Regions from separate parts of the Weissella diestrammenae genome, predicted to be linked through region 2. Evidence: riboswitches for the same ligand, from Rfam matches in the RefSeq annotation. Region 2 holds a riboswitch; each other region holds the start of a gene.
What was found. Region 2 has a riboswitch for thiamine pyrophosphate ahead of H9L19_RS01595 (ECF transporter S component). Riboswitches for the same ligand answer to the same signal wherever they lie in the genome.
Positions count from the first base shown of each region.

Region 1: linked by a shared signal. The riboswitch ahead of H9L19_RS03095 (transcriptional regulator) and the one ahead of H9L19_RS01595 (ECF transporter S component) in region 2 are both predicted to bind thiamine pyrophosphate.
Region 3: linked by a shared signal. The riboswitch ahead of thiM (hydroxyethylthiazole kinase) and the one ahead of H9L19_RS01595 (ECF transporter S component) in region 2 are both predicted to bind thiamine pyrophosphate.

Region 1 covers NZ_CP060724.1:610,968-621,772, forward strand. Annotated here, with positions in the region: gene mprF (bifunctional lysylphosphatidylglycerol flippase/synthetase MprF) at 1-989, opposite strand, end outside; gene H9L19_RS03090 (alpha/beta fold hydrolase) at 986-1,702, opposite strand; TPP riboswitch at 1,844-1,931, shown strand; gene H9L19_RS03095 (transcriptional regulator) at 2,034-2,600, shown strand; gene thiD (bifunctional hydroxymethylpyrimidine kinase/phosphomethylpyrimidine kinase) at 2,593-3,432, shown strand; gene rplL (50S ribosomal protein L7/L12) at 3,568-3,936, opposite strand; gene rplJ (50S ribosomal protein L10) at 4,019-4,525, opposite strand; ribosomal protein L10 leader region at 4,552-4,682, opposite strand; gene rplA (50S ribosomal protein L1) at 4,740-5,432, opposite strand; gene rplK (50S ribosomal protein L11) at 5,557-5,982, opposite strand; gene H9L19_RS03125 (hypothetical protein) at 6,460-8,757, opposite strand; gene nusG (transcription termination/antitermination protein NusG) at 9,022-9,636, opposite strand; gene secE (preprotein translocase subunit SecE) at 9,729-9,899, opposite strand; gene rpmG (50S ribosomal protein L33) at 9,958-10,107, opposite strand; gene H9L19_RS03145 (RNA polymerase sigma factor) at 10,170-10,703, opposite strand.
Region 2 covers NZ_CP060724.1:300,842-311,646, reverse strand. Annotated here, with positions in the region: gene H9L19_RS01620 (MDR family MFS transporter) at 1-392, shown strand, start outside; gene H9L19_RS01615 (DUF4811 domain-containing protein) at 389-979, shown strand; gene H9L19_RS01610 (RluA family pseudouridine synthase) at 1,062-1,565, shown strand; gene H9L19_RS01605 (energy-coupling factor transporter transmembrane component T family protein) at 1,677-2,354, opposite strand; gene H9L19_RS01600 (ABC transporter ATP-binding protein) at 2,347-3,765, opposite strand; gene H9L19_RS01595 (ECF transporter S component) at 3,765-4,328, opposite strand; TPP riboswitch at 4,422-4,514, opposite strand; gene H9L19_RS01590 (ribose-phosphate diphosphokinase) at 4,675-5,646, shown strand; gene H9L19_RS01585 (aldo/keto reductase) at 5,687-6,679, shown strand; gene H9L19_RS01580 (Cof-type HAD-IIB family hydrolase) at 6,789-7,613, shown strand; gene H9L19_RS01575 (nucleoside 2-deoxyribosyltransferase) at 7,830-8,330, shown strand; gene H9L19_RS01570 (RsmF rRNA methyltransferase first C-terminal domain-containing protein) at 8,423-9,781, shown strand; gene gatC (Asp-tRNA(Asn)/Glu-tRNA(Gln) amidotransferase subunit GatC) at 9,939-10,250, shown strand; partial or broken gene gatA (Asp-tRNA(Asn)/Glu-tRNA(Gln) amidotransferase subunit GatA) at 10,250-10,805, shown strand, end outside.
Region 3 covers NZ_CP060724.1:638,791-649,595, forward strand. Annotated here, with positions in the region: gene H9L19_RS03230 (methionine ABC transporter ATP-binding protein) at 1-458, shown strand, start outside; gene H9L19_RS03235 (methionine ABC transporter permease) at 458-1,153, shown strand; gene H9L19_RS03240 (type I phosphomannose isomerase catalytic subunit) at 1,614-2,582, opposite strand; gene H9L19_RS03245 (MucBP domain-containing protein) at 2,602-3,315, opposite strand; gene H9L19_RS03250 (aminoacyl-tRNA deacylase) at 3,337-3,846, opposite strand; TPP riboswitch at 3,967-4,056, shown strand; gene thiM (hydroxyethylthiazole kinase) at 4,146-4,979, shown strand; gene H9L19_RS03260 (MTH1187 family thiamine-binding protein) at 4,980-5,285, shown strand; gene H9L19_RS03265 (thiamine phosphate synthase) at 5,263-5,958, shown strand; gene H9L19_RS03270 (hypothetical protein) at 6,174-6,707, opposite strand; gene H9L19_RS03275 (hypothetical protein) at 7,115-7,684, opposite strand; gene H9L19_RS03280 (hypothetical protein) at 7,695-8,642, opposite strand; gene H9L19_RS03285 (hypothetical protein) at 8,693-10,805, opposite strand, start outside.

The DNA.
Region 1 (10,805 bases), 310 kb from region 2:
AGAATCAAGGTAATCCCACCAAAATATAGGAGTCCAGTCACGATTTTATGCATGACACTAATCGTCAAATCTTGTGGTACACCGCGAAATTCTTGATTAATATCGGTCAATGCGCGCCAAAGATAAATAAACAAGCCCAATAGTAATGGGGTTACTGTGTCGCTTAACCGATAAATCAATAGCCACAAGAATGCAGCTTCGCTATCGAGCCCCATACCAATCAGCCCGATAATCATCACTAGGTCAAAACTCCCCCATGCACCAGGAATCAATGTGACCAGTCCAATGACATGGGCTGCAATTAAGAGCGGTATGACTTGCCAATAATCAATTGGAAACCCAAATAAAATGCCAATTAATAAGAAAGTACCGACTTTTGCAAGCCAATCCAGGCCAGAAACACCGATGATTTGTCGCATGCGAATGGTTGGCAACATTTTTTTTAGTTGATAACGGCGTTTAGTGATCCATAACCCAATCACCGGTAATAACATACCAATCACATACCATGTATCATGGATTTGACTGTAGAAACCGGGATTAATCACGTGCATTAATAATGCGATGGCACTAAAAATAGCCAATCCACTTTGACTGAGCCAGTATAATTGTCTAAAGGTTGCTTTTGAAACCGTTGTTTTGTCAAAAGCTAACTGATGTAATTTGACACTGACAATACCACCGACATCCAATGCGTTATGAACTGCATTCCCTGCCCATGCTGTTAAGCCATCACGCCAACTCATTTTTACATCCGGACTCAATAAACGATGCAAAATATAATCATAACCAAGCGCAAAACTACCGGCAAATACGCCAACCACAAAACAAATCAGAAATAAGCTCGTTGGAATGGTCTTAAATAACTGTAACAATGGGTGAAAATCAAGATGTCTAATCATCGCCCCTAACTCAAAAAACACAACAAACGCCGTGGCAATTCCAATAATTTTACGCATCATCGCGCCCTTTTGTGTTTTAGCTTTCATATTCCTTGTTCCTTTAAAAATGTTTGTGTCACTCGCGCAAATAATTGCGGTTCAGTTTGCATAATCAAGTGCGTCCGCCATTTAATAATTTGCACATGTCCTTTGGGCAAATGCGCCACAATTGCCTGTGTATGTTGTCGTTTAATAAAATCAAATTGACCAACAAAGACTAACGTTGGCGCCTGAATAGTTGTTAAATCTGATAGCTGGATTCCTAATGGTTCAAACATTAATGCCGTTTGCAAATACTTACGCATTAAAAATGCAGATCCATGTCGTAGCCCGTGTAAAATTGCAGTCAAAAAACGGGCAATCCAAACAATTGGTGCATAAAGACCTGCCAACGAAAGATTGGGGGCATTCAATACCATTGCCGCAACATACATTGGGAAATCATGCGCATAACGTAAGGCTAAATTAGCGCCATCACTATACCCAACTAGAATCATACGTTCTAATTTCAGCTGTTGTCGCAAACTTTCTAAATCTTGAACAAGTGTCTGATACGTTAAATCATCAGCTTCATTAGTTGAACGGCCATGACCTCTGGTATCAATTGCAATGACATAAAAATGCGTTTGATAAACTTTAATCTGGCGTTTAAAATCGTTGGCTCGTCCATTATTACCATGTAATAAAATTAAGGGTGGTTTATGCGATTGTCCGTACACATCATATACGATTTTACTGCCATCCATTGTCAAAATCTGCATTGCACAATTCCTTCAATTCATTCAGTTTCTATGCCATTATCGTTATTTTTAAGCTTCTACGCTTAATTATAGCAGTCCGACACCGTTCCTTCAGCTCATTTGCAACAGTCGGCCATTTTAGCTATACTAAGATTATAAATAATAATCTATCTGGGGTGCTTAATTGCTGAGAAATACCCACTGACCTGAACATGATAATGCATGCGGAGGAAGATATAGGTGTCAATTTTTTAGCATCATGCCAATCAATTCAACCGGCCATCTCCCCTGTTAAATTCAGAGCAGTTAGCCGGTTTTTATCTGCAATTTTTTACCGATTGGAGCTAAAAAAATGAACACTCTCAAACAAATTCAAACCACTGGTATGGCGGCAATCATGCAAGAACCATTTATCCACGCTTTAGCAACAGGCACGCTGACCGATGATATTGCTGACTACTATACGGCACAAGATAATCAATACATTACAGCCTTTGAACCATTAGTTGATACAATTGATGAAGCATTTGGCTTGACTCGGCCTTTTGTTGATGATGAAACAGCTGCGCATCTCAGCCTCAGCACTGAAATCGCTAAACAACCTATGGACGCCAATGGACAAGCATACGTGGCACACATGCAAGCCGCTACTGCCTTATCTCCCATCGCTGGGACCATGGCGATTTTACCTTGTGTCGAGTCGTATCATTTCATTGCCAATCACATTGCCAATCAATCCCCCTATCGTGCTTGGACTGGCTACTATCAACAAGCAAGTTATGCCCGCTTAGTTAGTTATTATCAAGATATTTTGGCCAAGTATGATTATACCGACTATCTATCAATTTACGCTGATTCGTATACCTTTGAACAAAAGTTTTGGCGCAATGCGTTTATGAAAGGAACAAATAATGACTAATTCCACACCACAAGTAATGACGATTGCCGGAATTGATAGCAGTGGTGGCGCTGGTATGAGTGCTGACCTAAAGACATTTACCATGAATGGCGTCTATGGCGCTAACGTTGTCGTGTCAATTACAGCACAGAATACAACTGGGGTGCAGTCCGTTGAAATGGTGTCACCAACCATGGTAGCGGCGCAATTAAAGTCAGTGGCTGATGACCTGCACATTTCTGCCGTTAAGACTGGTATGCTGGGCGATGCCCAAACGGTCACAACCGTTGCAAAAGCCATACAGACATATGATTTTGGCGCCTTCATTCTTGATCCAGTCATGGTCGCTAAAGGTGGGGCCCACTTACTTGAAGATTCAGCTGTAACAGCCGTCATTCAGAATTTATTACCGCTTAGCACCCTCGTGACCCCCAATTTACCTGAGGCCGAGGTTTTGACTGGTACAACGATTCAATCTGATATTGAAATTGCACAAGCTGCCCACCAATTGCAACAGCTTGGCGCAAAAAATGTCCTCATCAAAGGTGGCCATGGCGACGAACCTGTTGTACGCGACTATGTCTTGCTCGCCGATCAATCCGCTTTTTGGCTTGAAAGTCAGCGTTTTGCGACTATTAAAACACATGGCACTGGTGATACCATTTCTGCCGCCATTACTGCGCGCTTAGCACTTGGTGACTCACTCAAAGCCGCCATCATTTACGCTAAGCATTATGTTGACGCAACAATTCGTCAAAGTATTAACGTTGGGCACGGTCATGGTCCGCTAAATCACTGGGCAACCATGGATGCAACACAAGATAGGATTAACATCGTTGATGTGCAAGCATAGGTGATTTACTTGGTACCTGACAAAAATAAATTTCTTCATAATAATGTAACTGTTAATCATTAACCAACATCAACAAATACACAAAAAAGCCACATCAACAAAAGTTGATATGGCTTTTTAATAAGTGGTCAAAAATTACTTAACAGTAACTGATGCCCCAACTTCTTCCAACTTAGCCTTCAATTCGTTAGCTTCGTCTTCTGAAAGTCCTTCTTTAACAACTGAAGGTGCGTTGTCTACAAGATCCTTAGCTTCCTTCAATCCCAATCCAGTAACTTCACGAACTGCCTTGATTACTTGAACCTTAGCGTTTCCTGCTGAAGTCAATTCAACATCGAATTCAGTCTTAGCAGCTTCGGCACCGGCACCAGCTGCACCAGCAGCGGCAACAGGGGCAGCGGCTGAAACACCAAATTCTTCTTCAATTGCTGAAACCAAGTCAGCCAAGTCCAAAATCGTAGCTTCCTTCAATGAAGCGATGATTGAATCTTTATCAAATGCCATGATAATAATCTCCTCTTATATTGCCTTTACGGCGTAGTTTATAGTGTTGTTAGGATAAATCCTAGCGTCAAATCGGTTGGGCTTATGCTTCAACTGATTCTTCTTTTGCCTCTGCCACAGCCTTAACTGCGTAAGCGACATTACGAACAGGTGCTTGCAATGTTGATAACAACATTGATAGCAATCCGTCGCGGTCTGGCAATGATGCGTACTTGTTAATGTCATCGACACCAGCAATTGTACCATCAACCACACCACCCTTGATTTCAAGGGCTTCGATTTCATCAGCGTACTTCTTCAAGATACGTGATGGTGCGATTGCATCTTCGTTAGAAAATGCAACGGCTGAAGGTCCGACAAATAAGTCCTTCAAGTCTGACAAGTCAGCAGCATCGGCGGCACGCGTCAACACCTTGTTCTTGATAACCTTCAACTCTACGCCTTCTTCACGCAAAGACTTACGCAAATGATTAGCTTGTTCAACTGTCAATCCACGTACGTCAACAACAACAGAAGATGCGGCTGCCTTAAACTTATCAGCGACTTCTTCAACTTGTTGTGCTTTTAAAGCAATCGTTGCTTCACTCATGATTATGTGTCCTCCTGTTTAGATTTGATCCTAACTAAGAACCCCCAACACAATGATGTGCCGGGGGCTCAAATTCGCGCAATGCTCATTTTCACTTCCTCGGCAGGATATTAAGGCATAAAGCCACCGGCGTCTTAGGTAGAATCGATTTAATTCATTTGCTAATATACCAGATTTCCCTAGGTCATGTCAACAAACAATCGCGAATAACGCATTATAGACTAGTAACGTCTAAGTTAATTGCAGGTCCAAATGTTGAAGCAATTGAAACGTGCTTAACATAAGCGCCCTTAACTGCTGCAGGACGAGCCTTCAAAACAACGTCTGAGATTGTCTTGATGTTACCAACAAGCTTGTCAGCGTCGAATGAAACTTTACCAACAGGTACAGCAACGTTTCCGTCACGATCAGTCCGGTAAGTAACCTTTCCGGCTTTTGATTCTTCAACGGCTTTTGCAACGTCGAATGTAACAGTACCAGTCTTAGGGTTAGGCATCAATCCCTTAGGTCCCAAGGCACGTCCAACACGTCCAACTTGAGCCATCATGTCTGGTGTTGCGATAGCAACATCAAAGTCTAACCAACCATCAGCGATACGTTGAACTAAGTCTGCACCACCAACAACGTCTGCACCAGCTGCTTCGGCTTCTTTAGCCTTGTCACCTTGAGCGAAGACAACAACTGTTTGATCTTTACCAGTTCCGTTAGGCAAAACAACAGCCCCACGTAATTGTTGGTCAGCTTGACGTGTATCCACGTTCAAGTTAAATGCGATTTCAACAGTTGAATCAAACTTGGCAAAGTCAATTTCCTTTACCAATGCAGCTGCTTCATCCAAGTTATACAACTTTTCAGCTTCAACTTTTTCAGCTGCAGCTAAATACTTCTTTCCATACTTCTTAGCCATGGTAGCTATTCCTCCTTGCAAATGCGGTCAAACGGTCAATGACCTCCCGCTTGATCATGCTTAGTTTCCTATGCGATCCGTACTTAAACGGTTCAATTATCATGTTTTGTCTAACGACGAAACATTATCCTTCAACAACGAAGCCCATTGAACGTGCAGTACCTTCGATCATGCGAACAGCTGCTTCTACGTCAGCTGCGTTTAGATCTTGCATCTTAGTCTCAGCGATTTCTTTAACTTGCGCCGCAGTAACCGTTGCTACCTTTTTCGTGTTAGGTTCTCCTGAACCCTTGGCAACACCAGCAGCCTTCTTCAAAAGAACGGCAGCAGGTGGTGTCTTTGTAATGAAGTCAAATGAACGATCTTCATACACAGTAATCACGACAGGAATCAAAAGACCCCCTTGATCCGCTGTACGAGCATTAAACTCCTTGGCGAACCCCATGATATTAACACCAGCTTGTCCCAACGCAGGACCAACTGGAGGTGCAGGTGTAGCCTTACCGGCTGGAATCTGCAACTTAACAATACTTGAAACTTTCTTAGCCACGATTGTATCCTCCTTCGTGCTTGTGGTATAAAATGGCGAGTTTCGATTTCCGCCTCCCACATATCCGTGTCGCCACGCATACTCGAATATAATACCAAAATCACTGGTAAAATACAAGTCATCAATATTTTTAACGCCAAGATGTGGGTTCTTCTTTTTTAAATGATTAGCTCATCAATTACTACGATTAACACCTCATCAGGTATGTCAAAGCCAAATGTCTCATACGGTTTAAAAAACAATTCCAGATTTAATTGCAGTCAAATAACCATTCCTAGGCAATCAACAATCAAATTTCTGCAAGCGTTTAATTAATGCCGTTACAACGGTTGATAGGCATTCATCTCAGGTCAACGCTAACTAACCTTCATTTACCCCACGGTGATTCAAATCTACCGGTCTAACCTGAATAACAGTGAATCTATGCGATAGCATCAAAAAGCATGATAAATGCCACTTATAACGTAACATCAAGCGTTAATACGGATAGGCTGGCGTATGATTCACATATCCACTTTTTGACACATCCCCAGTCTGCAAGATGACACATTTTGAAAAATCATTTGTTTCATCAGTAATCTTGCTATTCAAATAGTGGAAGTTCTGGCGATAAATTTGCACCTTTTCTTCACTATTATTAGTTTGATTAATCCGCCAAATGGATGCTTTAAAGTCTGGTGCACGCATGAAACCACTACCCACACTTTCATCTTGGGCTTTATTTGTCCAAACAAATCCATTCACGTTCACACCAGCCGCTGATAATTCACTATAAATCGTCTTGCTCGGCTTTGCATTCAATGCCAGATTTTTAATATCTTCATTTGATAAATTCAATGGGGAATGAACATCTCGATAACAATCGGCACTACAATTAGCCGTACAATAACTACCGTCCACTTTTTTATATGAATTCGTATTATTCACAATTGACGCGATGGCAATGTGCTGTCCTAAATACGTCACCGGATTTTTACCAATATATTTATGAATACGGTTGGCAAAAACTAGGCCTTGTTTGGCATTTGTTTCTTCGGCTGATAAATGCCCATGTCCTGGTACCAATTCAGAAGTAATTGATGGGTCATCAATCTCAGTCCCATATAATTTCGCCATTAATTTCTTACTTTTCATTAAATCAAATAAATTCCCTGGCCCGACTGAATTGCTAGTTGGGTTTGTGGGTGTATTTGTTCCATAATCACCAAGCATGACCTTATCATTATTAACATTCCGTTCTAATGTTTTAACTTTCGATTCAAGATAAGCAATCGCCGTCGCCAAATTCTCTTTGTCACGCTGCGATAATTTTGAATGATTTTGCCCATTCAGTAAATCACGACATTTTTGAATGGCTTGATTGGCACTAATGATTTGCTCTCCTTCATCATATGCATCAAATGCAATCGAGAAAGTCACTGGGAAATAATAGTACAAATACATCGCTTTAAGGCTTTCATCAAACTGACGTCGCTCAGCAAAATATTGTGTATTGTAATTGTACTTTAAGCTTTCATACGCAGCGAAGGTTTTAAAAATATTATTGTTATCAACCGATACTTCACCGCTTGCGACCTTACTAAATTTTTCAAATTGATCAAGGACATAGTAATTACTACCACTTTCGTTACCTAAAAGATCCACGGTCGCATTGGCAAAAACACTATGCGCTACCTTGCGTAATTCCTCTAAATCTCTGGGCGACAAGTCAGCCGCTGACTTGGTCAGAATACCACTACTATTGATGGTGTCATACATATTTTTAATTGGAATTTTCACACTCGAAATATTTAAATTCAATTCTTTGACCGACAAAAACTGATTAATTTCGTCCTTATAAGCCGCTTTCTCCGTTGCGTCTCGAATCGCGTTAAACACACTATTCATTTGCTCCTTTAGCCCGTCAATTTGCTTTGAAATATCATTTAATTTTTCCATATACACATCTTTTTGAGGCCCAGAAATAATCGTCAATAACATGTCTAACGCATCGCCAAACGGCCCACCTAAACACATTAATTTTGCCAAACCGACGGTGCCACCAGCTGACTTATCTCGCTGCTTCCACGCTTCTTTTAAACCATCTGCAATGGCTAAGAAAGCTGTATTAGCGCAATCTTTTAGCATCGGCTTACCATTTTTATCAAATGTGATTTTCCCTGTAACACCTGTCCCATCATTTTCACCCGGTTGATAATATATCGCTGGCTGATACGTATCAATTTCATCAAAAGCAACGTTTTTATGTATCGTATTATCAAATTGACTCTCACCTCTAACGGCGTTACCTATCTGCTTCATTGGTGGGGTAATGCCGAACGTTTGAGCTGTTGTTTGACCTGTGCCAAAAACAGCTTTATTTGTCACCTGTTTTGCAACGGCCCGGGCTTTGTACGTCCGAATGACTTCGCCCTTAATTTTGATAGTACCCTTATCAAGCCGCTCCGTTGATTGGTCTGGCGTCACCAGAAAAGTAATTGTCGCGTCAGTCCCAGCGTTCTCTAACTGTACGTTAACATCATTTGTTTGCTTAAAATTCTTTGAAAATTCAAGTTCGTCCATTGGGTAATCTGCTAAATCAGTAGCAAACGCGCCATTATCAACATGCAATTTTAATTCATACTTTGGTAGCGGAGAATCTGGGGTTACCAGGCGAAAACTAGTTTGTCGGACTTGTGCTGGTGTCGTGTCATCTGCCTTAATGACCTGATTACCAGTTAATAACCACAACGACATGCCAAATAATAACAAAGTCAATCCACGCTTTTTGGTCATATGCTCTCCTATTTGATCACTAAGCTTAATACGTCAATAAGTTCATTATAAATACCCCATGTAATGGCTCAACCAATGATTTGTAAATGTTTTATTTACAGACGTCCTAAATTGTCACATGACACTAACCACCAAGACTAATTGCCAGGACAATGGCGCAACAAAAAAGCATACCGCGAAAAAATCTGCGATATGCTTTTATTCATCTAGTACATTTGATTGTGGCAACATGCCCGACCATTAAACCTGCGAAAAATTTAATTTTTAGTAGGTAATGGTTTCAACGTCAGCAAATGAGGCTTGCGTTGGTGTCTCACGTCCAAAGAAAGTAATTAAGACTGTGACTTCCGCCTTGTCATTATCAATAGCTGTAATTGGTCCTTCTTGACCTGCCATTGAACCAGAAATAATCTTAACCGTATCACCAATATTCGCATCTAACTTCAAGTCAGCACGCTTAACCTCTGGTTCGTCCACGATTGGATTACCATCTTGATCATAGCGGTGTAAGAATGTATCGACCTCATCAGGTGTCAATGACACCGGCTTTGCACCACCACCACGTGAACCTAAGAACCCAGTGACGTTTGGCGTGTTACGGACAACATACCATGCTTCATCAGTCATAACCATTTTAACTAGCACATAACCGGGATATTCATTTTCCATGTGCGTCTTGATTTCGCCCTCTTTATCGCGAATAGGCGCACCATCTTTATCACGGTCGATGACCTCTTGCTCAGGTACAATCACCCGATAAATAAAGTCCACCATGTTCATTGTTTCAATACGTGATTCAAGACTAGTTTTAACCTTATTTTCATACCCAGAATATGTTTGTAGCACATACCATTCTGCTTCAAGTGATTCAACCATAATTGCCTCCAAATTGATTTAGTGTAAATTAAAAACCCTCTGTCGAAGAGGGCCTTTATTAATTATTTCAATACCGTTATTATAGTACGTTTTGCTTACTTAGACAAGAAAGTAATTCCTTGTTCAAATAGCCAATCAGCACCACCAAAGAACAATGCGAAGAACAATGAGGTTCCCAATACAATAAGGGTATTCCGTGCATTTTCATTAAACGTTGGCCATGTTGTCTTACGCATTTCTGCAGCGACTTCTCCAAAAAACTTCATTTCAACCGATCTCCAATCCTTTTAGTTCACTTTTAATTTAATTATCGTTTTCAACGTGCTACATCGTCTCGCGGTGTATCGTATGGTGACCACAAAATGGGCAGAATTTTTTGACTTCAAGTCGCGTCATTCGTTCCGGCTTTTTAGCAACCATATAATTTCTTGAGCCGCATACACTGCACGCTAACGCTACTTTTTTAACCGCCATTTTGTGTCTCCGCTCTTTTATTGTCGTCTAATTATAGCACAAATTTATCCATATCGCCTATTTTACTGCAATTGTGCCCGAATTCGCATTAAACTGGTACGCACATTTGATGGCGTCATCATTAACTGCTGGGCAATTTCTTTTCCTGAATAACCTAATAAAGCTAACCGAAAAATTTGCTTTTGTTTTGGATTTAATTGCTGACACATTGTTTGACATGCCATTAATCGTTCAATTGTCTGACGCGATTGAATTAATTCTGGTGCCATCAAACCATCCCACGTGTCTTCTCCAAAAACGTTTAGGGAAATATCTTGCTGATACCGTCTTTGTCGTATTCGATTCATCGTTCGCCAGGCCGCCGTTTTTAGGTAATTAGTAAACGCCCCGACGTCAGCTAAAGCGACATTTTGTATGGCTTTGATAAAAACAATCCCCATTTCTTGCCGCCAATCATCAGGCGTCAAATCGCGTGGATGCCGGCGATAAGCACCCCATATCAATGGCCGATACAGTGTATATAACGCCATGAATACTGTTTCATCATTCGCTTTAGCACGTGCCAATTGTTCTGCTGTAATCCCCTTTTGTCGCATACCAATCCCTCCGTCCAGACATTATGGCAAAAAAGGCAGTACATGGGGAATCAATGCAAATAAAAATGGCGCTTGCGTTGCAACGCAATGCACCACTCACAT
Region 2 (10,805 bases):
TATTGTATGCACTGCGCATGTTTGGTATTGCCATGGTGATGATGCCGTTGACAGCTTCAGCGATGTCAGCATTACCGATCGAACAATCTGCAAATGGTACAGCTTCAAATAATACGGCCCGGCAAATCGCTTCTGCGGTGGTTGTGGCGTTGTTAACATCTGTTACTCAAAATATTATTTCACATCAAACGCCAGTGCATAGCTTACAGGTTGAAAATCCGATTAAATATGCTGCAAAAATGGCGCAAGCATCACTCGATGGTTTCCATGTTTCTTTTGCAATTGGACTTGGTTTTGCACTCTTAGGATTTCTAGTTGCGAATTTCTTAGCCGGTATGCATAAGTCACAGGTGGTTGATTTACAAACTACTGAGGAGGGAGAATCATTATGATGATTTTGGTCATGGCAGTTTTAGCCGTCTTCACCTTTTACGCATTTATATTTGTCAAAAATCAAATTGCGCGAGAAGTATTAGGATTTACGGGTGTTCTGTTATTGTTAGGTGCAGTTGGATTAACAACCTTGAATTTTAATGCACATTGGGGAATGAAAAAAGTCACCACGACTCAGACTAAAAATATTTACTCGGCGGCACCAGATCAGTTACCGGTTAAATTATTGATTACGCAAGAAATCGGCACTAAAGCTGATGATTATGTCATGGTTTATCGTGATAATGCCAATGATAAGCAAGCTAAAGCACATTTTGTGCCGAATAAATCTGATATGAATCAATTGATTCATACGATAGCACGATACGAATTTAAAGCAGTTAATCAAGCTACGGTCACGACAGAGACTACACGATGGCGCTTTGATTCAGATCTATCTCGTTGGCTATTTGGATTTACTGGTATCGATGGGAGTCTTGTGAAAAAAGAGCATCTTGTTACCTTGCCTAAGCAAGGGTGGCAAGCAATGACAGCAAAAGAAGCGCAGGCGATGCAAGCTCAAATGGCAGCCAAAATGGCGCATTAATTAGGATCATAGTAAAACGTCAAGATACTTATCTTGGCGTTTTATGTTATGCTGAGAAAAAGATAGAATGGAACTAAGAACGATGGCGCAGCAAATATTATTTGAAGATGAATCAATTTTGGTGATTAATAAGGCAGTGGGTGAAAGCATAGTCGGGGGTGTACTGGCATTACCCAATGATGTATCAGGGATTGAAATTAGCATGAAACCAGGCTATCAAGCTGATTTATTACAGTATCGAGTGACATACTTGGCCTGGATTGAAGGTCATTTGCCGCTCGAAAATGAACGGTTTGATGATTGGCAATGGACAAAGGTGCATACGGTTTATCAAACGACACTTGTTCGTATGACGACCAATCATTTGTCGGCAGTTGAAATTCAATCAGCATGGCAATCATTTGGACATCCGATTATTGATGTTGAAAATAATCAGGGGCAGCACATAGCTAGTTCCCGATTATTACTCCATGCTAGCGCGATACAACTGAGATTACCAATAACCAAGCAGCAAATTGAAATTGGTGCCCCGATACCAAAGAATTTCCCGCGTAATTTTAAGCCTAATCAGGGCGCTAGTCGGTAAGTATCGATTACGCCTTTGAGGTCATTTATATTTTATTTTAATAACAAAAAAACATGTATCGACATTGATGATACATGTTTTTTTTAATCACAAATGAGGTGATGTAGATACTTATTTTGGAAGCATACTAAAATAATAGATATTAATCAATATAATAATGACAGTCAACATGATAACTTGCCAAAGTGGCAGAACGTCGGGGTCAGGTTCTGAGCGATTGAAACCTTCAGAAAAGCCATGAGAAGTCATTGCCTCAGCTAAGTCAGTTGACCAGTTTAGTGCGCTGACGATTGCCTTGAAATATAAGTGCGGATGCCATAAATGATAGGACAAGCCGCGGAGCTCAGCTGCATATTGAATTGTCTTTAATTGTTGTTTGACTCTCGGCAATAGGTTAAATGCAGCCAATAAACCAAATGTAAATGTATTTGGTAGTTTTACGTGCTGATGAAGACTCAAAAGTAATGGTTGAATATTGGTTGTCAGCGTAATGGCGGCGCCCAATAAAAGATAAGCGTAGAGTCGTGTTGTGTAGACTGCTGCTAAATAAATCGGCTGTGTCGTACTAAAAAGCCAAAATGAGAGCCAAGTACCAATTGCAAAAGGTAGTGAGACGAATAGCATCAGGAGTAATGTTTTGTATTTAACCTTGGTTAATAGCAGGTAAATGAGTGCTAATCCAATCAGAATCAAGTTGAGACTAATACTTTTAATAAAGGAAATCTCTAAAGATAACCAGAGGACAAAGAGCGTTAATAAGGTTGGATTGACATGCCACCATTTAGTCATGAATGCTATCCTCCCCCAATAAATGTAGTTTGTGATTGGTCATCGTTAATTCAAAATCGATAAAATTCTCTAAACCATGACGTTGATGTGAGATGAGTAAAATACTATGACCAGTTTGATTAACGTAATTTCGCATTAGTGTTAAAACTTGATTCAAAGAGTCCTTGTCTAATCCAGCAAATGGTTCATCAAATAATAGAATTGGCAGATTTAAAATAAGTAACGACAAAATTTGTAACTTCTTTTGTTGACCACCAGATAAGCGGTAGACAACATGTGATAATAAATCGGACAACTGCAATTGTTTTAATGATTTCTCAATCCGAGTTGACGTCCAAAACTCAGATGATTGTGTCTGCTTTTTGCTCAATAGGATTTCTTCTTCAACTGTCATAGTAACAAATTGGTCAGTAGCAGTTTGAAAGCCATACCCAATAACTTTTGCTCGTTGTTTAGGCCTTAATTGACTAAGGCTTTTTTGGTGCCAAGTAATTTGCCCAGTATAGGCGATTTGTTGCGTCAATGCTTTAAAAAAAGTTGTTTTTCCTGCACCGTTAGGACCTGAAATGATACCGATTTGACCGTAAGGTATGCTGAATTCATTAGCTTGAATGAGTAAAGTATTTGATAGTTGAACCTGTAGATTTTGCCATGATAAAGGACTTACCTGTTGATTCATTCGATTTTCAAATTGGACCGTTGTTGGTTGCGCCTTGAGTAGGTTCAAGCTTGCTTCATTGAGTTGGCCATTGGCATGCAGTTGATATAGACAATCGACAAGACCATCATAGCCGCTTAAATCGTGATCCGAAATAAAAATAGTTTTTCCACGTGTCTGCTGTAGTTTTTGGAGTGCAGTGAGTAATGACTGACGCGCCATAGGGTCAATATTTGCGAATGGTTCATCCAATAAAATAATGTCGGCGTCCATGGCAATGATGGTTGCCAATGCGACTTTTTGTTGTTCGCCACCAGATAAATGGCGAATTTGATGATGTGCTAAATGTGTAATACCAACAAATGCAAGTGCCGATTGAATTCGGTCAGGCATTTCGTTTGGGTCAAATTGTAAATTACCTAGTGCAAATTTGACTTCCTCATATGGTGTTGCCATTGCAAATTGGCGCAGTGGATTTTGAAATAGCATGGCAACATGCTGTGCACGTTCATAAGGTACGATATCTGCAACCGGTTGTGCATTGAGTAAGACTTCTCCAGCAGTAATTTTTCCAGCAAATTTTGGATATAATCCAGCTAATAGTTTTAACAAAGTTGATTTACCAGAACCACTGACACCAATCAATAAATTGAAGCTGTTTGGATTAAGGGTTAATGAAATGTTGTTGAGAATTGGTTGTTGATCAGATTGATAAGTAAAATTGAGTTGATGTGTACTGAGTGTTGTCATCATTATCGATTTAAAATACCAGATTGACTGACCAATTGATTAATCCAGTACACTAAAATACCAGCAAAGAAACCAATTGATAAGAAGCGGACAATAAATAACAAGATGAGTAGGTTGAAATGATAATCGAGATACCCACTTTGGAATAGATCCCAGATAAATGTGATGATTGTGGCTGAAATTGTTGAGAAAAATAGGGCTATTTTTGACCAATTTTTATAACCCGTGACAGCAAAGCCTAATTCAGATGCAAAGCCTTGAATAAAGCCGCTGATAATATTGGCAGCGCCCCATTGGGAAAACAAAAACATTTCGACGACGGCTGCTAATAGTTCGCCAATTAGTGTTGCACCAACTTTTTTAAGCATTAATCCAGCCAGTGGACCAGCCATTAACCAAACACCAAGGGTTATATCGTTTGCAAATGGCTTAAGTGGTGTAGCGGCAATCACATTATATGAAAGGCCCCAAACTTCATAGATGACACCAAAGAAAATTGCAATAATTGCTAAGAAGATAACGTCTTTTAATGCCCAACGTTGTTTCTTGTCTGAAATAGTTTGCATAATACAAAAAGGCTCCTAAAAATAGTATTTTGACATTTCAAACAAACAAAAAGCCACTCTCAAAAAAGCTTTTGAGGGTGGCTAATCTACTTAAGAGTAAATAACCAAGCTCCCTGCGTCGGCATTAACCGTATCAGGTTCAATGGGTTTTGTCTCAGCCAATTGTTGGCACCCCAGCTTGTTTGATTTGTCTACCACAGTGTAGACGACATCTGTAGATTTGACAAGTCTATATTTTATTTTTATGAAAATCGAATGACATAAAATTTGATTGATCCTGTCGTGCTTATTATGCAGATTTTTGATAAAATGAAAGCATAATAAGGATTATCTGGAGGATTAACCTGTGGAAAGTGAATTAAAGCTTATTGGTTTACGAACTAATAATGCCTTGGCACAAAAAATTGCTGATGAAATGGGTATTCCTTTGATGCCCATTACGATAACAAGTTTTGCGGATGGCGAAATCTATGAACGGGTACTAGAAAGTGTACGTGGTGATGATGTCTATCTCATTGCACCTATTGCAGGCGAAGTTAATGATAGTTTTATGGAAATCATGATTGCTGTTGATGCATTACGGCGTGCATCAGCTTATCGTATCAATCTCGTACTACCATATTTTGGCTACGTTCGGCAGGATCGTAAAACGAAATCTCGAGAACCAATCACTGCGAAAATGGTGTCATCATTAATCGAAATGAACGGTGTTGCGCGTGTTTTGGCAGTTGATCTCCATGCTGATCAGGTGCAAGGTTTTTTTGATATACCAGTTGATCAGTTATTATCAGCACCGCTTTTAACGGAGTATTTCTTTGGACGCAATTTAACAGATGATATGACCGTTTTTGCACCCGATCATGCTGGGGCTGGTCGTGCCCGCCAATTTGCAGCAATTTTAGATACGCCATGGGGTGTTATTAATGACCGCGCCGTTCAAAGCGACATTACTAGTCCAAATGGGATTGTTGGCGACGTGAAGGGCCGTCGCGCAATCGTTGTGGATGACATTATCGATACTGGGCGTCGGATGATTACTTCGGCTAGAGCTTTAAAACATGCAGGTGCGACTGAAGTTTATGTCGTTGCAACGCATGGTGTTTTCTCAGATGGCTCAGTGGAAGCGCTAGCAACTTGTGAAGAAATCGCCAAAGTAATTGTCACTGATTCAGTCGAAATTCCGACTGAAAAGCAATTTGCGAAACTCGAAATAATGACTGTAGCACCATTGGTAGCAGAGGCGATTAACCGATTACGCAATGACCAAGACTTGTCTGGTCTTTTACGATCACGACATAAACCAGATGTAAAAATCTAAACGATAAATAACGTAACAAAAAGAAATGAGGAATATGAAGATGGTATATGCAGCTGCAAATAATCGTTATGAACAAGTGCCATATCGGCGAGTATCTGACTCAGGGCTGATTTTACCGGCACTGTCTTTTGGTCTTTGGCGGAATTTAGGAGATCAAAAGCCCCTAGCTAATTCAAGAGAAGTAATTTTAAAAGCATTTGATCATGGTATATTTTCGTTTGATAATGCCTCAAATTATGGTCCTTCAAACGGTACGGCTGAGGAAACGTTTGGTGCAGTTTACCAATCTGATTTGAAACCCTATCGGGATGAATTAGTGATTACAACAAAGGCCGGATATCATATGTGGCCAGGCCCACTTGGTGAATTTTCCGGTCGAAAGACACTGCATGCGGCATTAGATTTATCATTACAACGGATGCATTTGGATTATGTTGATATTTTTTATGCACACCGATGGGATCCTAACACAAATTTGGAAGAAACAGCCGTGGCTTTAGACGATTTAGTTCGTCAAGGAAAGGCTTTGTACGTTGGTGTTTCTAACTATACGGCGGAACAAACGGCTGCGATTATTGATATTTTCAAGACCTTACACACACCATTTGTTTTGAATCAAGTTTCATATAATATGTTGCATCGACAAGAGGCAGAGGATCATCAAATGTTACAATTACTTGATGATAATCACGCTGGATTGGTTGCCTATGGGCCATTAGCTGAAGGGTTATTAACAGATCGTTATCTAAACGGATTCCCAGCGGATTTTCCATTGCATCGTAGCAATGCACACATTGCTGATGATCCAGAGGCAACGGTTCGTCAATTAAATGCATTGAATGCTGTGGCGGCTGATCGTGGACAAACCTTAGCACAATTAGCAATGGCTTGGTTATTAAAAGACCGACGTGTTGCTTCAATTGTTTTTGGCGCTTCATCAATTGATCATTTACTAGACAACATTAAAGTGGCTGATAATTTACAGCTTTCTGATGAAGAATTACAAAAAATCGAGTCGATTTTAACCAAGTAGATATGACTAAATACCATAAAGACGCCATTCTTTTGATGGCGTTTTTTTGCGCAATCTCACTAATAAGTTTGATATAATGCTTATTAAGTTAAATGACAGGAGAAAAGTGATGGGACGCAAATTGATTGGAATTGATTTAGATCATACAACGTTGAATGAGACCGGGACGGTGTCAAACCGGACTCGGGAGGTCTTACAGGCCGCACAGGCAGAGGGCCACATTATTTCAATTATTACCGGACGTCCAACCCGTCTTTCAACTGATATTTATGATGAAATTGGACTCAAGTCACCAATGATTAATTTTAATGGCGCGTTAGGCATTGTGCCACGTACTTATTGGCAAGATGAATACTCATATCAGATTAACCATGAAATTGCCTTTGATATGCTAGAACAGGCAGCTGATTTAGGAATTGACACCGTTGTGGCCGAGAATCAGGATGATGTTTGGGGCAAAGAAATAAGTGATCATAGGCCAAAAGATTCGCTATTTTTTCCACGGGACGAAGATGGTAAAAAAATGCTCGATCGATTTTCATTACAGACTGATGTGAATGCTATTTTGTTGCACAGCGCTAATCCGCGCCATCAAGCGCAAATTAAGCGGTTTTTACTTGACCGCTATGGTGAAGATCAAGTCAACGTTAAAACATGGGGTGGCGACTCACCAGTGCTTGAAGTAGCACCGGCTGGCATTTCAAAAGATACAGGGTTAGCTATCTTGCAACAGTCTTATCAAATTAATGCTGATGATATTTATGCGTTTGGGGATGAGATGAACGATTTGGAAATGATTGAGTTTGCAACACATGGTATTGTCATGGCCAACGGAAATCCGGAATTAAAGGCCATTGCCAATGATGTCACACCATTTACAAATGAGGAGGACGGATTAGCCAGATACTTGGAAAACTTATTAAAATTGGCATGAGGTATGCGGGCTGATTTGGGAGTGGTGTAAGGGCAAAAAGGGAATCGACATCATATATGAGTTTTTGAATGGTATTAAATGGCAAATTACCAATTTAAACTTCAAAAATTTAACAGGATTGCCTCTGTTGTTGTGTTCAAATTTTCGATATAATTAAAACACAACAGACTGTGTGACAGCTTGGGAATTGAATAGAACTATAGGGGATAATTTGATATGACACAACGTGTATATTTAGCAGGACCATTTTTTTCAGATGCTCAAAATGAACGACTAAACAAGGCTAAAGCATTACTAGAACAAAATCCGACAATTGGATACATTTATGAGCCTCGTGAACATCAACAAGCAGAAATTGTTGCGAAATTTGGTGGGAATTTGGAGACGGCAATGCATGAACGTGAGTGGCAAGATGCAACTTATCGGGCGGACGTTCAAGCAATGACTCAAGCGGATGTGATTGTTGCAACTTTTGATTTTGATATTGAAAGTGGTAATGCTCGGCCTGATGAAGGGACAATCTTTGAAATTGGTTATGCCATTGCCATTAATAAGCCGGTCATTATTTTACAACATCAAGTTGATGATGAACCTTTGAATTTGATGCTAGCGGCTTCATATACTGGTTATTTCTGGGGTGAAAAAGAGATTGAACAAATCAAGGACTATGATTTCATCAATTTACCTGTTCATAATACTGACAAAGCTGTCTTTTAATGCTGTAGGCATATAAATGGTTCCACTTCAATCCGTGATTAATGGATAAGTGGCTTTTTTTAATTATTATTTTGAAAGTGGAGGATTGGGAAATGGTGGCATTACCTACTGCATTTATTGAGAAATATCAAAAGTTATTGGGCTCAGAAGCAGATGATTTTATTGCGTCTTTTCAACACCCAATTACTAAAGCGTTTCGAATTAATCCGTTGAAGACCAGCCAAACTTTGTATGATACAAAAAATGATGGCAAAACGGCTTGGGGCACATGGGGGCGTTTTGGGAGTGTTTCTGGTCATTCAGTGGATCACACAACTGGTTTGATTTATTCTCAAGAACCTAGTGCTCAACTAGTGGGAGAAATTGCGCGACCACTCCCCGGTGAACGCGTATTAGATTTGGCGGCAGCACCTGGCGGTAAAACGACGCATCTTGCATCGTTTATGCAACAGCAAGGGTTGCTGGTTTCAAATGAAATATTTCGTAAACGGGCCAATATATTGAGCGAAAATGTTGAACGTTTTGGCATTCGAAATGCAATCGTTACAAATCATTCACCAAGCGAATTGGCGCACCATTTCCCAAAATATTTTGATCGCATTGTGTTAGATGCGCCGTGTTCAGGTGAAGGTATGTTTCGAAAGGACCCCGATGCAATGCAATATTGGGATATTAACTATCCTGATCGTTGTGCTAAATTGCAACGAGAAATTCTAATAGAGGCAATGAAGATGCTACGCCCAGGTGGTGAACTCATTTACTCGACTTGTACTTTTGCGCCTGAAGAGGATGAACAGGTCATTGCTTGGTTATTGTCAAATTATCCTAACTTATCAATGGTAGCAATTGAACGTCCTCAAGGCGTTGATGCAGGGCGACCAGAGTGGGCTGATGGTAATCCAGAATTAGCAAAGGCTGTGCGTCTATTTCCACATCACTTGTCAGGTGAGGGCCATTTCATTGCTAAATTGAAGTTGGCTGAGATTGAAGATGAGACTGATAACGTATTACTTTCTGAGGCTGAATCGAATTTGTCGCAACCTCAACAAACGTTGTGGCAACAATTCAGAGATGACATTGGGTTGACAACTATATTTGGGCCTTTGATGGCATGGGGCGATCAACTCTACGCACTACCTGACCATACGCCAGATTTGAAAGGTATTAAGGTGCTGCGTGCTGGTGTCCATCTGGGAACTTTTAAAAAGAATCGATTTGAGCCGGCCCTGGCCTTGGCGCTAGCTGTTAGCCCGGATGATTTTGCCCGACAATATCCAATGCGTGATGATGAATGGGCTAAGTATGTGCATGGTGAAACATTTTTTGTGACGGATCAAACGAATGGTTGGTATTTACTGACGATTAATAGTAATGGCGCTGGCTTTGGCAAGTTGACCAATGGGCAAATGAAGAATTTTTACCCGAAAGGGTTACGCTTTCAAGTGAAATAATGGATGCAAATTAACGATTATAATCACAAATTTATCGGGTAATGCGTCTCAAAGCTAGGCTATGTATTTGTGATTGGTTTGTAAAATGAACTCATTATGCCTCAACTGTTGAGACAATGGTAAAATAAAAACATAACATTCTGAAGGGAAGAAACAAATGGCAGATAGTAAAATTACTGAGTCTGAGGTATTACACGTTGCAGCCTTAGCAAAGCTTGCACTTTCAAAATCCGAAGCACAGACTTTCACAGCCCAGTTAGAAAAGATATTTGATTTGGTAGATATGATGGCTGAGGTCGATACTAGCGGTGTCAAACCAACGTATACAGTGGCAGAATTAGAAAACAATTTACGTGAGGATCAACCAGAACAAGCAAATCAGATGGAAGCCTTATTAAACAATGCACCAGAGCGACAAGAAACACTGATTAAGGTACCGGCAATTCTAAGTGAAGGAGAGACAAAATAATGAATTTTTTGACAACGACCATCACTGAATGGCATCAAAAATTAGTGAGTAAAGAGATTTCTGCTACTGAATTAGCAGAACAAACTTTGACAAATATTCAGGCGACAGATGGCACATACGATGCATTCATCACGGTCATGGTAGATGAAGCTAAAAAGAAAGCCCAATTAGTTGATGAACAGGGTATTGATGCGCAACAAATGCTGCAAGGTATTCCTTATGGTATTAAAGATAATTTAGTGACCAAGAATGTTACTACAACAGCTGCCTCACATATGTTGTCAGGTTTTAAACCAATTTATGATGCGGCTGTGATTGAAAAATTAAATGCCAATGGTGCAGTAGGTGTTGGTAAGTTGAACATGGACGAATTTGCCATGGGCTCAACGACTGAAACCTCATACTACAAGCAGACAAAAAATGCTTGGGATCAGACGAAGATTCCTGGGGGCTCTTCAGGGGGCTCGGCAGTAGCGGTAGCAGCTGGTCAAGTGCCATTTGCCCTGGGGTCCGATACTGGGGGTCAATTCGTCAGCCGGCAGCATTTAACGGCAT
Region 3 (10,805 bases), 340 kb from region 2:
TAATTACCCATGAAATGCAAGCCATTAAAGAAATTGCCCACCACGTGGCTGTCATGGAAAATGGACATATCATCGAACGCGGTACATTGTTAGAAATATTCACTGCACCCAAAGCCCAATTAACCAAAGACTTCATTAACACCGCCACAAACCGTGAAGAAGCGTTGATTAAAGTGCAAGAATTACTGACGACACATCCATTGGCAAATGATGAAGTGCTAGTTTCCATTGACTTTGTGGGTGAACAAACGGCACAACCACTGATTTCACGCCTCTATGCCGATTTCAATGTGTCAGCCAATATTTTGTACTCAAATATGGAAATTTTAACCAATACGCCAGTGGGTACAGCCCTCGTCGTCTTGAAAGGAACCAACGACCAGTTAACATACGCCATTGCTGCCTTTAAACAAAATCACGTAACAATCAATACCATTCCACAAGGGGGGAACCACTAATGTTTAATTGGATTAACACTTATTTCCCAAATATTTATACCCAAGGTTGGGGTGGTGACTTCGGCTGGGGTACTGCTATCTGGCAAACGCTATACATGACTTTTGGTGCAGCTATTTTCGGTGGTATCTTAGGTTTGCTCTTTGGCATTGGTTTAGTTTTAACGACTGATGATGGTTTAACACCTAATCATGCCCTTTTTCAAATTTTTGATAAGGTTGTTTCCATCGGTCGAGCCATTCCATTTATTATCATGGTCGTAGTCATTTCGCCAATCACGCAACTAATCGTCCACACTACCATTGGGGCAACCGCTGCTCTCGTCCCACTTTCACTTGGTGTCTTTCCATTTTTTGCGCGTCAAGTTCAAGTGGCTCTACTTGGTGTCAGTGCGGGTAAAATTGAAGCTGCCCGTGCCTATGGCGCAACTAATTGGGATATTATCGTTGACGTCTATCTACGTGAAGGGCGCGCTGAATTGATCCGCGTCTCAACTGTGACCCTGATTTCCTTAGTTGGTTTAACGGCCATGGCAGGTGCCATTGGTGCTGGTGGCCTTGGAACAACCGCAATTGTCACTGGCTATCAACGCTTCCAAAATGACGTTATGTGGTTAGCAACGATTATCGTCTTGCTCCTCATCGTCATTATTCAATTTACTGGTGACTTCTTGGCTAAACGTGCACATCATAAATAAATCAAATTCAAAAAACGCGTCTCATATGACGATAACCTTGAAAGTTAAAATGACTATCAGATTTATCTCAAATGTGATGCGTTTTTCATTGCTCATTTAACCATAAGTTGAAAATAAAAAGCCCATCTCTTATAATAAAGACATGAGCTACCTGACTAAACAGGCTGGCTACTCGATAAGACTAATAAAAGCCGTGATCCAGACCACCAATCTATCACACGGCTTTTTTGTTTGCCTACTTATCGCGCCAGACGCGAATAAGTACGACAATTGCCTTGACCAATGCAGTCAAAGCACAGAGCAACGATATCAAATCGTGCACAGACTACTGACCCCTCTCGTCGATTTTACCTATGTCATTCATAAGCATCACCTCCTTGACCAGTTCAGCAGCCAGCCGTGCTATTTAGTTAGGATAGTCAATATTATACTGACATATCATCTGAAAACAAGTTATATTTTAACGTGACTTTGGCCCAGGGGTTGAAACAATCAGCGTCATATCCCCAGAGAACTGCCATTCAGCAACGGTAGCTGGCATGATAAAACTGGTTGCCAAAGCTAATGGATACACCTGTTCATTGACCGTCACCGTCCCACTACCAGCAATCACGGTGTATTGCGTATATGGGGCCTGCTTAGTCATAAAGGCCTCACCAGCAATCACATCTTGATAGACATTAAAATATGGTGCTTCGACTAACGTGGTTTTCGTGAGCGCCCCCAATTGTAAAGTTTCCGCAATTGGCTTCTCTGGTACAAATGGAACTGTCGTCACATTCTTAGCATCTGCTAAATGTAATTGTCGTAACTCACCTGTTTTCGGATCAGGTCGATCAAAATCATAGACGCGATAGGTCACATCTGAACTCTGTTGTGTTTCTAAGGCTAACACCCCCGCCCCCAAGGCATGTAGTGTTCCAGCCGGTACATAGAAAAAATCACCGGCTTTAACTGGTACCTTTTGCAAGAGTTTATCCCATGCACCCTGATCGACTAGTGTATCAAACTCGGATTTTGTTTTAGCTTGATGACCATAATAAATTTCAGCGCCTGGTTCGGCTGCCAAAATATACCACGATTCCGTCTTGCCCAATTCACTAGCATGGTGAGCAGCCGCGTAAGTATCATCTGGATGGACTTGAACTGACAAATCTCGATGGGCATCCAAAAACTTAACCAACAGCGGATAAGGTCGCGTGGCATCTTTATTTTCAAATAAATCTGGTCGGTTCTGCCAAAGTTGTGCTAAAGTCTGGCCCGCATATTTATCATTTGCTACTGGGCTCACCCCATTTGGATGACCTGAAATAATCCAAGCTTCACCGGTCGTTGCACTTGGAATCGGCATTTTAAAGACATCTTTTAAGGCTGTCCCGCCCCAAATCTTTTCATGCAAAACTGGTGTTAAAAAAATTGGCTCCGTCATTTACCATGCCTCATACTTTCTAATTGGTTAACTTCAAATTACTGCCCTCAATCCACCCTTGACCAGCAATTTCGTACCAGTCTTTACCTGATGGATCATGTAATACCTGTGTTAAGATGACCGTCAATTCGGCTGGCAAAGTTTTAATTTCGCCTCCATACGGTTTTGAATAAACTTTAATCGGCCAATCAGGTGCTGTTGCCACAAGCTGTCCCGCACCACTAAAAGCGACTGCTTCCCAATCATAGAGCGGTGTGTTGATGCCACTTTGTCGGGCCTTTTTTTCAATGGTCATTGTTCTTCGATCGTACAATACCCAGCGTGAATCAGCAATTTGATGCCAAAAAAGGCCCTTCGTCGTAGCTAACCGCACTGATATTGGCCAATCCGTATCTGCCGTCAATGGCGTTGGCCGTGGTGCAGTCGACAAATCAGGTTGGTCATAGGTCTGAGTTTCGGCCGTAATATGTAAAAATTGGCCCGTCATCGGTTCGATTTGTGCCACATCAGTTGGTCGGTAGTAAACCGTAATGACTTGGGTTGTATCTGAAAAATGTCCCGACAACTCACCCTCGACAGAATCCATGCTGTACCCATCAATTTTTGGCACCGTTATCTCATATGGATCGCCTTGATAGCCTTGGATAATTTTGGGCATGCCAAGGCTTTTTTTCGTTCCAATTTCTTTTTGATACACCCAAACCGGAATTCCTTGTAATTGCGTGTCACTCATTATCTTGCTGCCTCTTTCTCATCAAATTGATTTTGATGCATTCGCCATGCTAATGTCAGCAAACTGACCTTGCACAAAATCTGCCAATACGGTTGCATCAATCCGGATTGAACGCCCAATTTCACCAGCTGAAACCACGATTGATGACGCTTTTTGTGCCGTTAAATCAAAGTAAATTGGAAATTTCTTTGTTTGCCAGATACCAACTGGATTATTAGCCCCATGAATATAACCTGTCGTTTTTTGAAGATCCTTTGTTGCAATCATATCAACGCGCTTATTGCCCGACACACTTGCTAATTTTTTTTCATCCAGATGCATATCTAACGGTACAACACCAATCACTGGTCCGGTTGCATTCCCAGTTAAGGCCAAGGTCTTATAAATATCATGTTCAGTGAGATGATATTGTGCCATTTCTTCATCCGATCGATTCATACCAGCGTTAAAAACAATCGTTTCATATGGCACGCCAGCCTTATCTAAAATTTGCTCAACTAAAATTTTCTTAATGCGTGTTTTTTTAGCCATCACTTCCCCCTCAATTGGTCATTTTCATTATACAACATCTATCATTTGGAGAGGCATTTCCTCTGCCTCAACAAAATGCAATTTGCACAATCTTAAAAAGTCGACTATACTAATCGTAATTTCAATTATCTGGGGTGCCAATTTGGCTGAGAAATACCCATTGAACCTGATGATGGTAATGCATCCGAAGGGAGATACATCTTTTAATTGCCTTTTTTGGTCAACGACGATGTGCTCTATCATCAGTCGATGGCCATTTTTTATTTACCTCAGGCTGTGCAAAAAAAGGAGTCGGGTTCATGAATACTGTCACTGAATTACAAACTAAAATGCAACAAGTCGTCAGCGTAGTTAAATCAACAACGCCACTCGCACCGTCAATCACAAACACTGTGACGATTAATTTTGTCGCCAATACCCAACTTGCTGTTGGTGGTAGTGCGGCAATGATTTATTTACCAGATGAGGGAATCACACTAGCCCAAATGGCTAACTCGTTTTACCTTAATTCAGGTACCTTGGAACCCTTTTATACTGAGACCTTTCCAGCGACAGCCAAGGCCATGCACGAGCAACATAAGAATTGGGTGCTCGATCCAGTTGCACTCGGCATTGGTACCATGCGTACCAACTTGATGCACGAATTCAAAAGTTACAAGCCAACGATTATTAAAGGTAATGCGTCAGAAATTATCGCACTGGCTTCTTTGTGGGAATTGATTCATCATCAAGATTCAACGGTTAAGGGTGTCGACACGACAGATACCGTGGACGCTGCACGACAGGCTGCCGTTGCATTAGCCCAATATACAAGCGGAGCGGTAGTCGTTAGCGGAACTGACGATTTGGTAACTGATGGCCAACAGGTTATCATGTCACACGGCGGTAGTCCCATGATGGGGCTCATTACTGGTGCTGGTTGTTCACTTGGGGGCGTCATCAATGTTTATGCCACTAGTACTGACCCATTAACAGCTGCCCTCACTGGTGTTCAGATCTACAATTTAGCTGGTCAGCGCGCTGCAGAATTGGCCAATGGTCCTGCTAGCTTCCAAACAGCTTTCATCGATGCACTCTATCATGCCACCGCTGAAGAAATCGCCCACAATCCCTTTGATGTGGAGGCAATCTAAATGAACACCTTAATTTCAGTTGCAATTGCCCCACTCGGTACCGGTGACGAATTAGCCTCGAGTGTCGCAAAAATCATTGATGTCATTGAAAAATCAGGCTTAGACTACCAGACCCATGCCATGACCACCGAAATTGAAGGTGACTGGGACGATGTTTTTGCGGTGGTTAAGACAGCCACACAGGTGTTAACTGATCAAGGCCAACGCGCCTATGTGTCACTCAATGCTGATGTTCGCCCTGGCTATACTAAAACAATGACTGAAAAAATAAGGAGGCTCAACCATGCCCGCAACCAAATCATTTGATTTAAGCGCCTATCTTATTATTGGCCCTGAAAACACGTTAAATCGACCAGTAAAGTCGGTGATTCAGGCAGCTATTAAGGGTGGGATTACTTTTATCCAAATTCGCTCAAAAGTAGCTGATGCCAAAGACCTCATCGCATACACTCGTGATGCCGCTGCGGCAATTGCTGAAGCTGGTCAACAAGATCGAATCAAGCTCGTTGTGGATGACCGCTTAGATGTCGTCCTTGCTGCCCGCGACTTAGGTATTAAAGTGGATGGTCTTCATATTGGTCAAAGCGACCTCCCCATTGACTTTTGTCGTCAATATCTTGGCCCTGATGCCATCCTCGGCGTTTCCGCACGAAATGCCGAATTATTAGCCTATGTCAAAGAAACTGATGTGACAGATATTGACTATTTTGGTGCTGGGCCATTTCATCCAACTCAAACCAAACCTGAAGCCGGTCGTGATGAGAAAACAGGCGAAATTCACACTCGGCAAGTAGCCGAATTAATCGAATTAGCACACCTATCACCAATTCCTGTCGTTGTCGGTGGCGGCGTGAAATTAGCCGATATGCCACAATTAAAAGCAACTGGTGTTGCTGGATTTTTCGTCATCACAGCCATCACAGAAGCTTCCGATCCAGAAAGGGCTACCCGGGCTTTAGTAACTGCTTGGCAAGCCTAACCAATACAAAATGGCATCAATCAAATCAAGCTGAGCCGACTACTTCTCAGATGATTTGATTGATGCCATTTCACTAAAAAGATGTACCAAGTATTCCAATAACTGAACGGTGCTATATTCGAAGCACTTAACCCACATCATTTTATGGCTGACAAATCAAATTGCTAAATGTCAAACGCTCTAAACTTTGTTATCTCAAATCAATTGTTTCGTTATTATTCGCTATATGTATTATTTAATCGCCATGTAAGTTCTGACTCTTTGGAACCAATGGTCAGCGTCCCAGTCGTTGGCAAATGTAGTTTAAATTCATCGGCTGTGTACGAATAAGTTGTTAATCCCTTTTTGTCTTCACTATTTGACCGGAAAGTGATTTGATCACTAGCAATTGATGAATCACCAAAATAAATTGGCATGGTTTCTTTTGCAATTTCATTTGTATTCCAATTGCCACTTTGTTCAACGGTAATACCAAAATGCCCCGCGTGACTTTCTCGACCATCGTTGACGCGAATCAAGCCTGATGCCAGATTGCCTTTTGGCTCACCCCAACTACTTAAATTAATCGAGCCGAAGTCAACGTTACCCGCCTCACCTTGAAAAGTAAGTTCGGTATTATTATTAGTAAAGGTTACTTTTCCGTTTGACTTTATACTTGTAATTGCTTCGCCATAAATTGTCAGGGGCGTCAGTGCAGAAACAGTCAGTAACGTGGTAAGACTAAGTGTAACGACTTTTAATTTTTTCATTAGTTTTCTCCTTTATTAACGTGTTGTTTGTATGCCTATCCGACATGTTTTATTATGCCTATTGAATATGATGAAAAATAAGTGTTTTTGTTTTGTTTTTGCAAAAAGATATTGAATTAAATACTAATGTTATGTTAATTCATATTTTTTGTCCTTAATTTCGGACTTTTTTACTTTATTTAAATCAGCTTTCCCAAAACCAACCAAACTAACCCAACTTCAAAGTCTACATTAGTCATGTGATTCACATCATCATCACTTTATTCTTTGAAACAGGAATAATAGTTCTTACTCACACACATTTATGACATTTATCGACTGGTTGGTAATCGTATCCTTTAGCGTAGAAAAAATCACTTAATTAGCCTGATTAACATCAGATACCTGCGTTAAATTCATTGATTTTTCTAAGTTGGGGTATCTTCAATTTGCCAAGAGAGTTGCGTTTCATACGCGACATCCGGCTGAATCGATTGATTCATGGCTAAATGGGCCTCAAACGTGTTTTCTTGAATTGGGATCGTCACTGTTCCGCGTTGCTCACTTGGGTTTGATTGCACAAATACTGCTGCTGCACTAGCCAAGGGGTAATTTTGATAATAAATAACTAGTCCTGATTGGGGAATCGAATGCGGTCCGGTAGTAAGTGGCGACCATGTTGTCCCAGTTTGTTGAACAGAAATTTGATATTGCTGTCCATTAGGCCGTTGTACGCGTGTATCATCAAACGTCACTTCAGAATTATCTGTAGATACCACACTATTATGGAAAATATGTTTTTCTGGTGTATCTAATGCCTGACTAGTTGTCATTTGAAATCTAATACAGCCGGCACTAAAATGCTCGCCCAAGCTGCCTGCATCGCTAATCATAAATGCCGAGTCTGTTGTGGTTTGTGCCAAGGCTTGTTGCGGTAAAAAACTGAAACCTAATCCTAATGCACCCATTAACATGATGTTTATTTTTGTTAAATTCATACCATTCACCTCAACTTTCTTGGCTCGGATAGTCACCAAGGGTATACGTAAAGGTTGCCGTATAGGTCAATTGATGAAGGGATTGATTCTTTGGGATTCTTAAAAAATAACACCCTTTCACACGATCGCCAGTATTATATTTACCCTTTCCAACCAAATTGTATTCATTCTCACCACTCGATCCGGTTTTCTCTGCCTTAAGCCCATTCACCTCACCCCCATATTCATAAGTAAATGTGCCAAAGGTATTTGCTGCATTATCCGACATCGCATTGACAGCATTATCATCCATTACCCAATGAATCCCTTCACCCGCACGAAACGTCTTTGTGTCATTCCGATTCGCTTCGGATGAATTCGTATTTCCCGATGAGGTATAGACAAAATTATCATCCGTTTCAATCCTGACTTTCTCCGGTGATAATTCCTCACGCTCATAAGTGGTTTCATCTCCCACGCCTTGATGTGGCACAAACGTATGAAATGGCTCTGACATCTTAACCGTTGTTAACAAAGGTGTATTCACCGCCTTATCGGAACGCAAGTCAACAATTTGACAAAACGGACGCACACCAAAGGCGGCACCATGTTCGCCAACTTGAACCCCTGTCACAATCGGATAAATGCCAACTGCATTGCCTAAGTCTTTGTAACTACCATCATTGGTCATCGTATTCGACAGCATATTACTAGATATATTTCCAAAACTCAAGCGACTAATATAAGTAAAGCCAAAGCCGTTGGCGACCACACCATTAATTTGTTGACCATTAATCATTAACGGTTCGCCTTTTGCTCCCCATTCACTGTTTGTATTCGTTGCGGTTGCCATTTGATTATTTTCAACATTAAAGTCAACACCATTTTCAATGCTATTCGCTAGTACACAGTCTGATAGCCCACAAATAACAATTTCAAGTAACGCTATACTGATTAATAGCTTCTTAATCATTCTCATCGCGACAATCCTCCAGAAAAATCCACACTCATTGTGCTATAGCATCACTACTAGGAAGGCGTGCTGTTGAGCGTCAAGACAATTGTTGGTGAAGATATGCCATCATCATCATCATCATCATCATATAGATAATATCCATGTTTTATCATATGGCTACTATTTAGACTCAAGAACCAGCCTTTTTCATTTAATGCACCTGTTGGATTCCAATCTTGACTCAAATTAACCACGGGCTCACCTTGATTCCCCGTCTCTCGATTAAAGAGCATCGAATCTTCTGTTGAAATCAGCTGTTCAGCGCCATCTTGTTGTGCGCGATAACTTAACATTAAATCATCCCCCGTTAATGAACCCAAAGACGAATAACACGCTGTAATTTCCCAAGGTATATTGTGATTTGTTGAATCATCTCCGACTAACAACGCCCCAATATTAGTACTATAATGCGTATTCAAGGCATTTTTATTGAAATGACCATCCATCCCTCGACGGAAATTCCCAAAATTGAAATACTCCAATGAATCAATAATATATGGCAATTTTTGTTCAGGTGCAATGGTTCTATATTCAGCAGAATGCGCTTGATAGTCATGATAGCTATACGACACTGGTGCCGCTTCAATGCTTTCGTCATTCACAGTCGCTTGTGTCCAAAACTGAATTTGAACGCCTTGTTCAATCTGTTTACTAGGATTTTCCTGATTATGGGCCAATATTTGTGCTTCCGTGACAGTCCATTCCTTACCATCATTATTGGTTGAATAAGTTGCTCTATCTAACGTCATTAAATCCACGTAAGAATCAGCACTATCTTCTCCACGTAAAATAATCCGATCCGTGTTAATCATTGTTTTGAAAGTAAACCCGCTTGACGCATAAATAATGGCTGATAGGTCATAAACCGGTGGCGCATACGTCACGGTTTTTTTAACCGTTGTTGTTTCAACTTCATCATTTGGTAACTTGATTGAGAAGGTTTGATTGCCATTTTGATATTTTGAATGATAAAGCGATCCGTTCGACTCGTCCGCTGGTAGCGACCAATTTTGTGACTGTTGACTTTCAAATTCAAAAACCCCATTTGCGTCCGTGGTCGTCGTATTACTAACCAGATTAAATGTTGGCGTTGCTGTGATGGTGTGTCCTGACCCACTCCCGCTCCAGGTGACAGTCCCATTATCATAATCAATTGTCGGACGGGCAGCAACATGATAAACACCACGAATATAGCGGTCTGAATCAGATATAGCCTCAGTTTCATCACTCACATACGGAATACTTTGACGATTAGGGTAGATTTGTCCATCATCAGTTTGATATGTTCCATCATGTAGTTGCTTGGCCCATTTTAACCACTCAAAATTCTGGCTCTGTATTTCAAAGACCGTATATTCCTGTTGTTGAACCACACTACCAAAAGCATTATAACCTGCAGTTCCAGTGGTAGGATAACGCGTCCCATTTTTCAACAGAAAATAATTTTCCCCTTGCGTATAGCCATGTTGCACCATTTCATTGATTGCCACATGATTCCATATCCAACTAGAATTATGATCATCTTTTGAATAATTATTATTATTCATATCATTAAGACTGCCATAAAATGACACGTTACTATTGATAATATTCATTTCTAAAACCTTCGACCCAGTCGTATAGCCGGTCCAATCTGTCTCACCACCATTAATCATGCAATATTTTGGTGAATCAACATGGAATTTTAATGTGACCCCGCCATCGGTCGCACTACCTGGAATCCAAATTGATTGTCCTTGAGCGCTTAATGGCGAAATCACTAACGTGCCACGACTAGCACAATTAAAATTGACATGGGCGTTTGTACTTAACGTTGCCGATGGTACGCGAATCACACCATTGTAAGCTGTGTTCTCATTTGTAATACTCGACATGGCTAACACGCCATCCGTTTTAATATTCCAATTGGTCGTTTGCGTTACCACCTTGTTTATATTATTCCGTGCCACGACAACGCCATCATAACTTTGAAGTAATAAAGTGCCCCCAATATTCATCTCGCCACTACCATCAATAACGCTATAGTCCTGTGAAGCAACGCCATTTCCAGCCCGGCTTTCATTTTTCCTCTGAATCAATACCTTTGCCCCTTGGTCAATATCAATCCCCTTTGCTTGGACATTAGTA